2 regions of the Mesorhizobium sp. M1328 genome follow, and region 1 is predicted to be linked to the other one. Evidence: predicted binding sites of a transcription regulator. Region 1 holds the regulator's gene; the other holds the start of a gene.
What was found. Region 1 encodes HrcA, which represses chaperone genes, less so after heat shock. Its sites were predicted from a motif close to GTTAGCACTCNCNNNNNGNGAGTGCTAAC; they were not measured.
Positions count from the first base shown of each region.

Region 2: NKH23_RS19465 (co-chaperone GroES) is a predicted target of HrcA. The motif match lies at 5,629-5,657, and genes of this name have one in related genera.

Region 1 covers NZ_JAMYLO010000001.1:478,076-485,677, forward strand. Annotated here, with positions in the region: gene NKH23_RS02350 (glutathione S-transferase family protein) at 1-252, opposite strand, end outside; gene cysK (cysteine synthase A) at 699-1,679, opposite strand; gene NKH23_RS02360 (LysE family translocator) at 1,831-2,448, opposite strand; gene NKH23_RS02365 (PQQ-dependent sugar dehydrogenase) at 2,536-3,891, opposite strand; gene NKH23_RS02370 (hypothetical protein) at 3,991-4,188, opposite strand; gene hrcA (heat-inducible transcriptional repressor HrcA) at 4,222-5,334, opposite strand; gene rph (ribonuclease PH) at 5,467-6,183, shown strand; gene NKH23_RS02385 (VOC family protein) at 6,217-6,627, shown strand; gene rdgB (RdgB/HAM1 family non-canonical purine NTP pyrophosphatase) at 6,627-7,289, shown strand; gene hemW (radical SAM family heme chaperone HemW) at 7,286-7,602, shown strand, end outside.
Region 2 covers NZ_JAMYLO010000011.1:3,413-11,014, reverse strand. Annotated here, with positions in the region: gene NKH23_RS19510 (cation-translocating P-type ATPase) at 1-1,701, shown strand, start outside; gene ccoS (cbb3-type cytochrome oxidase assembly protein CcoS) at 1,698-1,853, shown strand; partial or broken gene virB11 (P-type DNA transfer ATPase VirB11) at 2,121-3,136, shown strand; gene NKH23_RS34645 (hypothetical protein) at 3,046-3,492, opposite strand; partial or broken gene NKH23_RS19490 (transglutaminase family protein) at 3,503-3,619, opposite strand; gene NKH23_RS19485 (DUF1488 family protein) at 3,632-3,895, opposite strand; gene NKH23_RS19480 (hypothetical protein) at 3,892-4,221, opposite strand; gene NKH23_RS19475 (hypothetical protein) at 4,588-4,953, opposite strand; gene NKH23_RS19470 (hypothetical protein) at 4,950-5,213, opposite strand; gene NKH23_RS19465 (co-chaperone GroES) at 5,712-6,029, shown strand; gene groL (chaperonin GroEL) at 6,076-7,602, shown strand, end outside.

The DNA of each region.
Region 1 (7,602 bases):
ACTTGCTGCGGGCGCCAGTCCTGCTTCCGGGTGGCGCTCGGCCAGCAGGATGCAGATCGCCGCCGATTCGGTCATCGAGCGTCCGTCCGGCATGATCAGGACCGGCACCTGGTTCAAGGGGCTGATGTCTAAAAAGGCCTGATCGAGTCGGCCCTTCGGAACGTCGATCTGGTCGAAAGGCACACCCACCAAAGCGAGCGCCGCCTCGACGACAAAGCCGCCGGTATTGGCACGCGTATAGAGCTTGTACATGAAGTCCTCCGCCAGCCGGTGCAAGGCCGGCGACGATCTGAACCGAAGCGCCGCTTTACTCAAGCGAGCGGGAGCCGCCACAGGTGTTTTTTCAGCGGGCCAGTGCTGTTATCTGGGTCCTCGGCGCACGGGTTGGAGCCTGTTGCCCTAGGTGAACTAGTCTAGCGCAAACCTTCGAGATTGGCTGAAGCCCACCTACCTTCGTCATGTATGGGGCGGAGCAGGAGCGAAGCGACGTCGCCGAGACCCTGGTCCATGCCGTAACTTCTGAGCGTCGCGACGGTGCAGAGCCTTTAGATGTCGGAGGACAGCGTGCATGCTGCCGATGTTGCAACGGCTTTCACATCTGCACCGCGGTATTCGTTGGCCACGCTCACGGAATGGATCCCAGGGTCTGCGCTCCGCTTCGCGTTCGCTCCGCCCTGGGATGACGAGGTGTCCAGACTCTACGCGCCCAATCCCTCGAACAGGATCGTCGAGAGATAGCGCTCGGCGAAGGAGGGGATGACGACGACGAGGTTCTTGCCCTTGTTCTCGGGCCGCGAGCCGACGACGATTGCCGCTTGCAGGGCGGCACCCGACGAGATGCCGACCGGCACACCTTCGAGCCGAGCGACGAGCCGTGCATTGGCAACCGAATCCTCGTTCGAGACCTTGACGATCTCGTCATAGATCGTCGTGTCGAGGATTTTTGGCGCGAAGCCGGCGCCAATGCCCTGGATCTTGTGCGGGCCTGGCTGGCCGCCCGACAGCACCGGCGAGGCTTCCGGTTCGACGGCGACGACATGCACCGAGGGCTTGCGCTTCTTCAGCACCTGGCCGACGCCGGTGATGGTGCCGCCGGTTCCGATGCCGGCAACGAAGATATCGACTTCGCCATGGGTGTCGTTCCAGATTTCCTCGGCCGTAGTGCGGCGATGGATTTCCGGATTGGCCGGATTCTCGAATTGCTGCGGAATGACGGCGTCGGGCAGCGTTGCCGCCAGCTCGTCCGCCTTGGCGATGGCGCCCTTCATGCCTTTCGGCCCTTCGGTCAGCACCAGTTCGGCACCGAGCAGCGCCAGCATCTTGCGGCGTTCGACGGACATGGTTTCCGGCATGGTCAGGATCAGCTTGTAGCCCTTGGCGGCGGCGGCAAAGGCGAGCGCGATGCCGGTATTGCCCGAGGTCGGCTCGATCAGCGTGGTCTTGCCGGGCGTAATCCTGCCCGAAGCCTCCAATGCCTCGATCATCGACACGCCGATGCGGTCCTTGACCGAGGCGATCGGGTTGAAGAATTCGAGTTTGGCCAGCAGATTGGCGACGACACCCTTCTCCCTGGCGAATTTATCAAGCCGCACCAGCGGCGTGTCGCCGATCGTCTCGGTGATCGAATTGTAGATGCGGCCGCGGCCGGGCACGTGTGTGGGGGTGGCGGGCTTGTTCATTGATTTTCCTCCCAGAGGTCAAGCGGCATAGGATAGAGCCATCCACCGCGCAAGATAGGCTGTCGATCGAAAAATATCCGAGTGAAGTTCGTGCTGAATACCCCCGCCCTTGCAAGGCGTGACAATCCCTGGGCGGATTGGCGAAAGAGGTCTATTGGCGGGCGGCAATTGCCGCCGCCGCACCGACCATGAATCCGGCGGCGGTGCGGTTGAGTGCCCTCAGCGCCCGCGGCGACTTCAGGAACCAGCGCGCCTTGGCCGCCAGCGCCAGATAGGGCACCAGCACCACGAGCAGGACGACGATGGTGAGCGCGACAAGGATCCCGTAGTCGACCAGCGTGATCGCCTTCAGATCGACGATGGTCGGGGTGATGGCGAGATAGAAGATCATCGTCTTCGGATTGCCGAGCGTGACGGCAAGGCCGGCTACAAAGCTGGATGCCAAGCCGCCCTTGCCTTTCTTTGCCTCCACCGTTTCGGGCGTGATGCCGCTCGTCCAGAAACGCCAGCCAAGAAAAGCGAGGTAAGCGACGCCCAGCCATTTGATGGCCAGGAAGACCATGCCGAAAGTTTGTGCGACGAAAGCGAGGCCGAGCACCACGGCAGTCAAATAGGTCAGGTCGCCGAGCATCAGCCCGAACGACATGGCCAGCGACGAGCGGAAGCCGGAGCCCAGTGCACGCGCAACGAGCGCGGTGACGCCTGGGCCGGGGATGGCTGCGGCGATGCCGAGGGCGGCGCTGTAGGCGAGGAACCCGGTGAGCGTCATGATTCGCGCTTGTCGCACAATGTTGAAGTTGGGTGAATTCCCTCGGGCCGGATTCGATTGCGCCAGCGCAGCAGGCGACACCGCCGTTCAGGAGCGGCCGTCTTCGTAGGTAACGCGCCAGATGGTGCCGTTACCGTCCTCTGTGACGATCAGCGAGCCGTCCTTGGCCATCGCGACACCGACCGGGCGGCCCCAGACGGCGTCGTTCGAGATGACGAAGCCGGTCATGAAGTCCTCATACTCGCCGGTCGGCTTGCCATCCCTGAATTTGAGCCTCACCACCTTGTAGCCGGTCCTGGCGCCACGGTTCCACGAACCATGCATGGTGACGAAGGCGTCACCCTGATAATCCGCCGGGAAGTTCTTGCCGTCGTAGAAGGCTATGTTCATCGGCGCCGAATGCGCCTGCATCAATACATCGGGGACAGTGGCCTTGCCGGCCAGGTCTGCCCGCTCGCCCTGATGGCGCGGATCCTCGTTATTGCCGATGTAGTACCAAGGCCAACCATAGAATCCGCCGTCCTTGACCGCAGTTGCAAATTCGAACGGCACGTTGTCGCCGAGTTCGTCCCGCTCGTTGACGACGCACCACAATGCGCCGGTGGCGGGCTGCACCGTCATGCCCGTGCAGTTGCGCAGGCCGGTGGCGACAGTTCGGGGATTTTTCCCATCCGGGTCAAAGGCGAGCACATCTGCACGGCCTTCCTCGGAGCCCCACGTTGCGCCGAGCGGCTTTGATTTCGCCCACGCGTCGACGCCGCCATCGGGTTGCTTGTCCATGTCCTCGGCGACATTCGAGTCCGAGCCAACCGATAAAAAAAGCGTCTTGCCGTCAGGCGAGAAGGCGATGTCACGGGTCGAGTGACCGCCCGACGGGATTTTGGCGACAATGGTTTCTGGTTTAGCGGACGCCTTTAGGTCACCGTCGCGATAGGGGAAGCGGACGATGCTGTCGCTGCTTGCGACATAGACCCATTGCGGCTTGTCGCCTGGCGGATAGAAGGCGATGCCATATGGATAGTTGAGGCCCTTGGCGAAAATCGCTTTCTCGATGGGTTTGGCGCGGCCCTCGGCCAGACGGTAGACACGTATTTGGTCGGCATGGCCGTTGGCGATGAACAGGTCGCCGTTCGGAGCGACGCGAACGACGCGCGGATTATAGAGTCCGGAGGCGATTATTTCGGCCGAAAAGCCCGGCGGCAATTCTGGCTTGGCGCTTTCGGGCCGCTCCGTCACGCCGGCGCCGTTCGAAGCGGATTGGGCGGGATCGGCTGGCGGCATGTCTTGCGGCCCGATCAGGCGGCGGACGCCAGGCCTGTCGGCGTGCCAATCGCCAAAAGCGGCTTCGCCTTTGAGCACCTTCTGATCCGACTGCCGGGCGGATGCCGGTGTCGCGACAAGGAGAGCCGCGGCAATGGCCGCAAAGCCGCCAGATCGGGTCATCAACGTCCTCCGGGATTCGCCTCGAAGAGGACAAACGGGATCAGGCATTGGTCGTTCCAAGCGGTCGTCCGGAACACGAGGATTTGAAGCCGAACCCCTTCAGTTGCCAGAGGCGTAGAAATCGTCATCAAGGCGCTTTTCCAGCGCGACCAGATCGGCCGGCAGCGGCAGGCCCATGGCCCGCATCTCTTGCAGCTTCTCACGCAACTGCTCTTGCACCTCGTGCTGATCCTCAGGCTGATTGACCATTTCCTCGAGCAGCAGGCTAATCTGGGCCTTGAACGATTCCAGCGCCATTCTTTTTCTCCTTGCGGCAGGCCGCGGCGGCTCCTAGCGCAGCATGCGCGAAATCAGCTGCGCGGTATAGTCGACCATCGGTACTATGCGGGCATAGTTCAGCCGCGTCGGCCCGATGACGCCGAGCGCACCGACGACGCGCGCGTCCTTGTCGCGATAGGGTGCCACCACCAGCGAGGAGCCAGACAGCGAAAACAGCTTGTTTTCCGAACCGATGAAGATGCGCACCCCCGGACCTTCCTCGGCGAGGTCGAGGAGCTGGATCAGCCCATCCTGCGTCTCCAGATCCTCGAACAGATGCCGCAGCAATTCTATGTCGGCCTGGGCAGTGACGTTTTCCAGGAGATTGGCGCGGCCGCGCACGATAAGCCGCCCAGGCACGCCGCTTTCGGCGCCTGCCCAGACCGCCAGGCCCTTCTCGACCAGATCCTGCGACAGCGTGTCGAGGGCTGCCCTGGTCTCTTCCTTGATGCGTGCGATCTCGACCCGCGCCTCGGCCAGGGTGCGGCCGCGGATATGGGCGTTGAGGAAGTTGGAGGCTTCGTGCAATTGCGAGACGGTGATGCCGGCGGGCAGATCGATGACGCGATTTTCGACGTCGCCGTTCTGCGAGACGAGCACGGCCAGCGCCTTGGTCGGCTCGAGCTGGATGAATTCGATGTGCTTCAGCGCCACCTCGTTCTTGGCGGCGAGCACGAGGCCGGCGCCGCGCGACATGCCGGACAGCATCTGGCTGGCCTCGGTCAGCATATGCTCCAGCGTCGCGCCCGAGCCGGAGGCGCGCACCTGCGCCTCGATGGTGCGGCGCTCCTCGTCGGAGAGGTCACCGAGTTCCATGAAAGCATCGACGAAGAAACGCAGGCCTGCCTGGGTCGGCAGCCGGCCAGCCGAAATGTGCGGCGCATAGATCAGGCCGAGATGCTCAAGGTCGCTCATCACGTTGCGGATGGTGGCCGGCGACAGCGACGACGGCAGGATGCGCGACAGGCTGCGCGAACCGACCGGCTCGCCATCCTTCAAATAGGAATCGACGATGCGCCGAAAGATGTCGCGCGAACGCATGTCGAGCGATTGAAGCGCGGGCGATTGCAGCGCGTGCGACGGAAGCACGTGCGATTGCGAACCGGGATCGACTGCCTTGGTCATTCGAGCCAAAAACCTCCGGCCCGAAGATATAGACTTCCGCGGCGGCGGCGCAACCGGTCCATTTTCCTTTGCGCCTAGCGCCCCGTGCGGCTACAAGCCCGGCCAAGATTCCGAAGAAAGAAAGAAGCCTGAATGCGCCCTTCCAAACGCCAATTCGACGAAATGCGCCCCATCTCCTTCGAGCGCGGCGTCTCCAAGCATGCGGAAGGCTCGTGCCTGGTGAAGTTTGGCGACACGCATGTGCTGTGTACGGCCAGCCTGGAGGAAAAGGTGCCGGGCTGGATGCGCAATTCCGGCAAGGGCTGGGTGACGGCGGAATATGGCATGCTGCCGCGCTCGACCGGCGAGCGCATGCGCCGCGAGGCTTCGGCCGGCAAACAAGGCGGCCGCACGCTGGAAATCCAGCGGCTGATCGGCCGCTCCCTGCGCGCCGTGGTCGATCTGCAGGCGCTCGGCGAGCAGCAGATCACCGTCGACTGCGACGTGATCCAGGCCGACGGCGGCACGCGCACCGCTTCGATCACCGGCGGCTGGGTGGCGCTTTACGATTGCCTGCGCTGGATGGAAGTCCGCCAGATGGCGAGCCTTGGCAAGGTGCTGAAGGATCACGTTGCGGCGATCTCCTGCGGCATCCATGATGGCCAGCCGGTCATCGATCTCGACTACATCGAGGATTCCTCGGCCGGCACCGACGCCAATTTCGTCATGACCGGCAAGGGCGGTATCGTCGAGATCCAGGGCACGGCCGAGGGCGAGCCGTTCTCGGAAGAGCAGTTCGCGGCGCTGATGGTATTGGCCAAGAAGGGCATTCAGCGCCTGGTCAGCCTGCAGCAGATGGCCGTGGACTGATCTTCAGTTTATGACGATGAGGTTGACGATCCTGTGACCCCTTCCGCAATCCTGGAATCAGCACTCTACGTGACGGATCTTGCTGCCGCGGAACGGTTCTATTCGGGCGTGCTCGGGCTCGATCCGCTCGGCAAAGTCGACGGCAGGCATCTCTTCTTCCGCTGCGGCGACGGCGTGCTGCTCATCTTCAATGCCGAGGCGACCAAGGTGCCGCCGGCGTCCGATGCCAAGCTCAAAGTGCCGCCGCATGGCGCCGTCGGCGAGGGGCATCTTTGCTTCGCCGCAAGCGCGGATGAAATCCCGCGCTGGAAAGCCCATCTTGAGGCGAAGAAAATCGCCATCGAAAGCGAGTTCGAATGGCCGCAGGGCGGCCGCTCGATCTATATTCGCGACCCCTCGGGCAATTCGATCGAATTCGCCGAGCCAAGAATCTGGGGCATCTGATGCATTCGCCAACTGTTCACTCGCTTGACGGGCATAAGATCGTCGTCGCCAGCCATAACGCCGGCAAATTGCGGGAATTCGCCGATCTGATGGCGCCGTTCGGCATAGAAGCGAAGTCCGCCAAGGAATACGGCTTGCCGGAACCGGACGAGACCGGCAGCACTTTCGAGGAGAACGCCCTCATAAAAGCCTTGGCCGCCGCCAAGGCCACTGGATTGCCGGCGCTGTCGGACGATTCCGGCCTATGTGTCGATGCGCTTGACGGCGCACCCGGCGTCTACACCGCCAACTGGGCCGAGACGCCGGACGGCTCCCGCGACTTCGGCATGGCCATGCAGCGCACGGAAGTGGCTTTGCAGGAAGTTGGCGCGATCACGCCTGCCCAGCGCAAGGGCCGCTTTGTCGCGGTGATCTGCCTGGCCTTTCCCGACGGCCAGGCGGAATATTTTCGCGGCGAGGTCGAGGGCATGCTGGTATGGCCGCCGCGCGGCGAGCTCGGCTTCGGCTACGATCCGGTGTTCTTGCCCAACGGATTCGAAAAGACCTTCGGCGAGATGAGCGCGGAGGAAAAGCATGGCTGGAAGCCCGGCCAGCCAACCGCATTGTCACACCGTGCCCGCGCCTTTCAGAAATTCGCCCAAGCCCGATTGGCCGCCGCATGACCATGCTGCTCGACCGCAGCCCTGGTTTCGGCGTCTACGTCCACTGGCCGTTCTGCGCGGCCAAATGCCCCTATTGCGACTTCAACAGCCATGTCCGCCACCAGCCGGTCGACCAGGAGCGTTTTGCCCGCGCCTTCGAGACCGAGCTGGCGACCATGCGCGGCCGCACGGGACCGCGCGAGGTGACAAGCATCTTTCTTGGCGGCGGCACGCCGTCGCTGATGAAGCCGCAGACCGTGGCGGCGGTGCTGGATGCAGTGGCGAAGAACTGGACGGTGCCTGGTGGCATCGAGGTGACGCTGGAGGCCAATCC
Region 2 (7,602 bases), on a different contig from region 1:
TCGCTCGCCTACGCGATGAGCCTCTACGAAACCATCCACCATGGCGACCACGCTTACTTCGACGCATCGGTGTCGCTGCTGTTCTTCCTGCTGATCGGCCGCACGCTTGATCACGTGATGCGGGAGCGTGCCCGGACCGCGGTGAACGGTCTGTCACGGCTGGCGGCGCGTGGCGCCATGGTGATGCGTGATGATGGCACGCGCGATTACCGGCCGGTTGGCGAGATAGAACCCGGCATGCAGTTGCTGATCGCGGCGGGTGAGCGGATTCCGGTCGACGGCAAGATTATTCGTGGCTTCTCGGATCTCGACTGTTCGCTGGTTTCCGGTGAGAGCGTTCCCAGAACCGTGGCGTCAGGAGAAGCCGTACAGGCAGGCATTCTCAATCTCACGGGCCCACTGACGGTCGAGGCGACAGCCGCCGCAAAAGACTCTTTCCTGGCAGAGATGGTCCGACTAATGGAAGCGGCCGAGGGCGGTCGCGCGCATTATCGCCGGATCGCCGACCGCGTTTCGGCGCTCTATGCGCCGGTGGTCCATCTGACCGCCTTCGTGACGTTTCTCGGCTGGATGGTGGCCATCGGCGACTGGCACCGGGCAATGACGATCGCCATCGCCGTCCTCATTATCACATGTCCCTGTGCGCTTGGACTCGCCGTGCCGATCGTGCAGGTTGTCGCCGCGCGGCGTCTGTTCGAAGCTGGCGTCATGGTCAAGGACGGTTCCGCCATGGAGCGCTTGGCGACGATCAACGTCGCGGTGTTCGACAAGACCGGCACGCTAACGCTCGGACAGCCCCGGCTCCTCAACGCACCGTCCATCCACCCGACTATGCTGGCAATCGCAGCCGATATGGCCGCGCATTCCCGTCACCCACTTTCAAAGGCCATTGCAAACTTTGCAGGTTTCGCCGGCCAGCCAAAGCTCGATTCTGTCAGCGAGCACCCTGGATTCGGCATCGAGGCCACTGCCGCGGGCAGCACCTGGCGGCTGGGTAGGCGCGGATGGGCTGGATGGAAGGCCCGAACCGGCGGCGAAAGTAGATATGGCGGAACGGTTCTGACGAAAGATGGGATCATTGTGGCTTCCTTTGTCTTCGAGGACGCGTTGCGTGCAGACGCCAGAGCGGCCGTCGAGCAATTGAACAACGCGAGGGTTTCCGCGCAAATGCTGTCGGGCGACACCGCCGCTGCCTGCGGCGAGGTCGCGGCGGCGTTGGGCATCCATCACTTTGTTCCGGCGCTGCTTCCTTCGGGCAAGGTAGAACATATCGAAACGCTGGCGAAGGACGGCCACAAGGTGCTGATGGTTGGCGACGGCCTCAACGACACCCCTGCGCTAAGCGCGGCACACGTCTCGATAGCTCCAGCCACGGCCGCCGATGTCGGCCGCAAGGCAGCGGACTTCGTGTTCCTGCGCGAAAGCCTTTCGGCTGTACCGCTTGCCCTCGACGTCTCGCGCAAGGCCGGACGACTGATCCGGCAAAACATCGCCATCGCCATTATCTACAATGCCGTCGCCGTACCGATCGCCATTTCGGGGCACGTCACACCGTTGATCGCCGCAATCGCCATGTCCGCCTCGTCGCTGCTTGTCATCGGAAATGCATTACGCCTGGCGTCCTTTGCGACGAACGCACCGGAGACGGTGGGCAGGCGCGGCAACCGGTCCGCCATCGGCGCACTGGCGCGATCGTCATGACGACGCTCGTCTATCTGATACCTGTGGCCCTGTTCCTCGGTGCTCTTGGGCTATCTGGGTTTCTGTGGGCTTTGAGGAGCGGGCAATACGAGGACCTCGACGGAGCCGCGGAGCGCATCCTCATCGACCGAGATGACAGACCTGAAAGCTGACTGGCTGCGCGGTGCCGACATGATGGCGATGCCGCCGGCACTATTCGTTGAAACTGATGAAGATCAGGGCGCGGATAACGACCCAAGACGTGATGCTGCGCGCATCGCTGGCCGAGGCGCGTGAGTGACAATCTCTTATGCGTCTCGTCTTGGTTGACCGTCATGGCGTTAGCCAAGGCGAACGCATCTTTGTTTATGTCCGACAGGATCTCGATTTCAGCGCCATATACGACGATCCCGTCACCGAAGCGATGAAGGAAATTCAACGTGAACGTCGCCGTATGTAGAGCCCCGAACCCTCATCATTTTCTCGATCGCGCGCTGGCTCCGCTGAAACCATTCCTGGAAGACCCGCGCGTCGTCGAAACTTTCGATCAACAAGCCGGGCCACGTCTATGTCGAACGCCTCGGCTCCGACCATATGGAGCACCACGAGATTCATGAACTGACGGCCGCCGAAATCCAAAACATCGGTGAGCGCGTCGCCGGCGCGACAAGTCAGTTTGTCAGCCGCTCCAAGCCCATTCTCAGCGCCGCGCTGCCGACAGGCGAACGCATTCAGATCGTCCTGCCGCCGGCCGCTCCGGAAGGGGGCTCAATCTCGATCCGCAAGCAGGTGGTCAACAACTTCACGCTCGAGGAGTATCGCGACAGCGGTTCGCTCGACAAAGTATCGGTCGCTGTCGGCGGCCTAAGCGACATCGATCGCGACTTGATTGCCCATCTGCGCGCCGGTCGTATCTATGACTTCATCCATACGGCCATCACGAAACGGGTATCGATCCTGATCAGCGGCGGCACATCCTCCGGCAAGACGACGTTTCTGAACGCATGCTTGAAAAGCATCGATGCCAATGAGCGCATTCTGACCCTGGAAGACACACGCGAACTGTTCCCGCCCCAGGCCAACAAAGTGCACCTCGTCGCCTCAAAGGGCGATCAGGGCACTGCTGACGTGACGATTCAAAGCCTGCTCGAAGCATCGCTTCGCATGCGCCCGACCGCCTGTTTGTCGGCGAAATCCGCGGCGCCGAAGCCTTCTCGTTCCTTCGCGCGATCAACACCGGCCACCCCGGCAGCATGTCCACTGTCCATGCCGACACACCGATGGGTGCCTACGAGCAACTTGCCATGATGATGCAACAGGCTGGCTGTCGTCAGGTTATTCCAAGGCCGATCTGATGTCCTACATTCAGATGGTCATCCCGATCGTCATCCAGCTTCGCCGCGACGGCGGCAAGCGCGTCGTGTCGGAAATCTTCTTTGCCCGGGATGAATCATGAGCCAAGGCTATAAGGCCTTTTACCTGTTCTTCTGCACGGGAATCGTCTTTGCAGTCTGGATTCTTGGCTATGGCCTTGGCCTCCAGATTTTTTTCCGTGACGGCCGCATTCTCGAAGCGACGATCACCACCAATCCATTCGCCCCATTGCAACAATTCTGGCTCCACAAGAGCAACACCACATTGCAGATGGTCGCGATCGTGGCGCTCGTTCCGGCCCTCCTCGCCGGCGGCCTCGTCTCTTACATCGGCCTTCGGCCGCAAGGCAGCCCACTCGGTGACGCGGCCTTTCAGCGCGCGTGCTAGCCTCGATGTGATCGAGATGGGCAGCCATTGCGGCCATGGCGGCGGCGCCATCCGCTGCCTCGATCATTTCCGGAACCCTGATCTCGGCCGCACGATCTTCGTGGACCGACAGGAGACATACCAATGCGGTCGGCTGCTGGCAGGTCAGTGTGATCTCATAACCGTAGCGGATTAGCATCGAGAGCTCCCCCTAGCGGAAATCGACGGCCGTCAGCATATAGGAGGTGCGGCGTCCATGAGAGTAGGCTTCCCGCGCGACATCGTGGATCGAGTTGCGCGCTGCATCGAAAGCCGTGAGGAGATCCGCTTCGGACAGCTGCGTCCTGCCGGGCTGTGCCAGCGCGGCGGTCTCGACGAAGAACGGCACCTCGAACATGCCGTCATGGCCGACGAAGCGGACAGCATTGCGCACTTCGTCGAAGCTCCGGCTCCGGTTGGGAAATTCGAGGGTCACCGTCGGCATTCCTCTACTGAACATCGTGCAAGTTGGGCGCGTGCCATCAGGGTACCCTGATCTCTGTTGCGTCGTTCATTACGACGATTCAGCGACCCCATGTCTTCTGTTGCTGCCGATCGGCTGAGGCCGGTCATGATCTGGCCGTCTGCTTGGGCTGGAACACCGGTGAAGACGTGGTAGACGGTCCAGGAGCGATCCGTTTCGATGCGGCGGCCGTATTGATGGTCCACGGAATGGCGGCCGGGTGCTCCGCCTTCATTCTCCCACGTGCCTAGCGCGGTGGCATCGCGCACCCGCTCGGTGTCGTTGTTGTGGAGGTTCATTATTGTAGCCTTTCTTCATTGGCTGCTTCGGCGTGGATGGGCCCTGAATAGGGTATCAATCCATTCGCGTCCGTAATCGCCACCGCGTCCGGTTGCTGCGACATGTCGAGGGTCTGCGAAAGCTGCCGTGCAATCTCGACCGCGTCATCAAGATCGGCAGCTTCTGCGGTCTCGCAAGATCGGCAGCTTCTGCGGTCTCGCGGGCGACGACCGCATGTGCATCGTCAACGTCCCGGGTGCGGTAAAAATCGATCACCACTTCATTGATGCCCGCGCTCCCGTCTCGTCACAGCGTGCTGCTCTCAGCCCTTGCCGCGCGGGACGTTGGCGTTCGCGGCGAGCTTGATCTGGTTGCCGAACGTGCTTTCAGGCTTGGACTGAGCCTTTTCCTGCTTCGGCTTTCTGATCTCGCGATTGCTGCGTTTTTGTCCCTTGGCCATGGCCGAACGTCCTTTCGATGAGGGTTTCGCCGTCGCCTGCCGGCCACATGCCGACCGGCTCGAGACTGTCCTGCGTCGTCACCCGCTCATGACGTTCGTCGTCGTTGCGGATGCGGTATTGAGGTGAATCTCTCCGCGGCGGCAGGGTGCCGGTGATGTGATAGACGTCCCTGGGCAAAGCCGGTCTCCCGAAGCCGCTCTTCAGGCGGACAGCCTGGCCCACTGCAAAGCGATGTGCTGCGGTGTCGCGCGGAAGCTCCCGGCTGCGGTGTGAAAAGCTCGTTGCTGTCATGACAATTCATGGTCCTTTTCGAGTGCGGCATCGAGGTCCGCCGGATTGATCGGCACCATCTGCTGCAGTGGAACCTGCTTGGCGATCGCCGGCAGGTGGATGAAGGCGGCGACGCGTCGCCAGGCAAGCCGGGATAAGCCGTCGATTGACTCTTCGTCTTGGTCGACACGGTATTCTCCAGCCGGCTGCGGGGCATCGAAGCCGGGCAACAGGAATGCGGACGAAAATCGGACGACCGTCTGCGTGGTGCGTGTGGTCATGATAGGAGTCTCCGCAGGGACACGCGGATGCGCTTCCTGCATCATTCCCATCCGAACCGGAACGATCCCGCGGCTGCCAGTACATCCGTGGTCAGCACTGGACTTCGCCCCAGGTTCGAACAGAGCGAGATGCGCGCCGGATCGGCACTTGTGCATTCGCTGTCGAGAATTCGGTGGTGAATGGCGGGTCGTAGTCTCTGACACCGCGAAAGCCAAAACGGCCAAATCAACGTGGTTTACATATGCGCCTCAATTGGTGTTTTAACAAGGCGATCGGCATATTTATTTATTCTTCGACCCTACAGAACGGCATATCTCTGCAAAATAACTTCCCAAACACGAATGAATTTTCTTTTCGCCCGACGTGCCCGGGCAGCGGGAGCGGATTTGTATTTTTTGAAGTCTGCAAAATAGTTTTGGCACTCCTATCATTCGAGTGCCAACAGCACTATGTAAGTGTTGCGGCTGCCCCTATGCGTCGGCTGCGGAAAGAACCCAATGAAATTCCGGCCACTCCACGACCGCGTCGTCATCCGACGTGCGGAAGGCGATCTCAAATCCAAAGGCGGCATCATCATTCCCGACACTGCGAAGGAAAAGCCGCAGGAAGGCGAGGTCATCGCCATCGGCCCAGGTTCCCGCGACGAAAGCGGCAAGCTGGTTCCTCTCGACGTCAAGGCGGGCGATCTCATCCTGTTCGGCAAGTGGTCCGGAACCGAGGTCAAAATCGATGGCGAAGACCTTCTGATCATGAAGGAGAGCGACATCATGGGCATCGTCGAGAAAGCCGGAGCGGCCACCAAAAAAGCCGCCTGACCAGACTCCGACCCCTCACTGTCAAGATCGAACTGGACAAAACATCATGTCTGCCAAGGAAATCAAATTCTCCGCCGATGCTCGCGACCGGATGCTGCGCGGCGTCGAACTGCTCAACAACGCCGTCAAGGTGACGCTCGGCCCCAAAGGCCGCAACGTCGTCATCGACAAGGCCTATGGCGCGCCGCGCATCACCAAGGACGGCGTCACTGTCGCCAAGGAGATCGAGCTTGCCGACAAGTTCGAGAACATGGGCGCGCAGATGGTGCGCGAAGTGGCCTCGAAGACCAATGACCTCGCCGGCGACGGCACAACCACCGCGACCGTGCTCGCCGCGTCCATCCTGCGCGAAGGCGCCAAATTCGTTGCCGCCGGCATGAACCCGATGGACCTCAAGCGCGGCATCGACCTTGCCGTCAGCGCCGTCGTCAAGGAAATCCAGGCGCGCGCCAAGAAGGTGAAGTCTTCGGCTGAGGTCGCCCAGGTCGGCACCATCGCCGCCAATGGCGACGCGACCGTCGGCGAGATGATCGCCAAGGCGATGGACAAGGTCGGCAATGACGGCGTCATCACCGTCGAGGAATCGAAAACCGCCGAGACCGAGCTCGACGTCGTCGAGGGCATGCAGTTCGACCGTGGTTACCTCTCTCCCTACTTTGTCACCAACGCCGAGAAGATGCGCGTCGAACTCGATGACCCATATATTCTCATCCACGAGAAGAAGCTCGGCAATCTGCAGGCCATGCTGCCGATCCTCGAAGCTGTGGTGCAGAGCGGCAAGCCGCTGCTGATCATTTCCGAGGATGTCGAGGGCGAGGCTCTCGCCACGCTCGTCGTCAACAAGCTGCGGGGCGGCCTCAAGGTCGCGGCCGTCAAGGCTCCCGGTTTCGGCGACCGCCGTAAGGCGATGCTGGAGGACATCGCGGTGCTGACCGCCGGCCAGATGATCTCCGAAGATCTCGGCGTCAAGCTGGAAAACGTCACGCTCGACATGCTCGGCCGCGCCAAGCGCGTGCTGATCGAGAAGGATACGACCACGGTGATCGACGGCTCCGGCGACAAGGCCGGCATTGCAGCGCGCATCGGCCAGATCAAGGCGCAGATCGAGGAGACCACATCCGACTATGACAAGGAGAAGCTGCAGGAGAGGCTGGCGAAGCTCGCAGGCGGCGTCGCCGTCATCCGCGTCGGCGGCGCGACCGAGACTGAGGTCAAGGAAAAGAAGGATCGCATCGATGATGCGCTGAACGCCACGCGTGCGGCCGTTGAGGAAGGCATCGTGCCCGGTGGCGGTGTCGCGCTGCTGCGCGCCAAGGCCGTGCTGACCTCCCTTACAGGCGCCAACGCCGACGTGATCGCCGGCATCTCCATCGTGCTCAGGGCGCTTGAGGCTCCAATCCGTCAGATCGCCGAGAACGCCGGCGTCGAAGGTTCGATCGTGGTCGGCAAGCTGACCGACAGCAAGGATCGCAACCAGGGCTTCGATGCGCAGACGGAAACCTATGTGGACATGATCAAGGCCGGCATCGTCGATCCTGCCAAGGTCGTGCGAACTGCGCTGCAGGATGCCGGT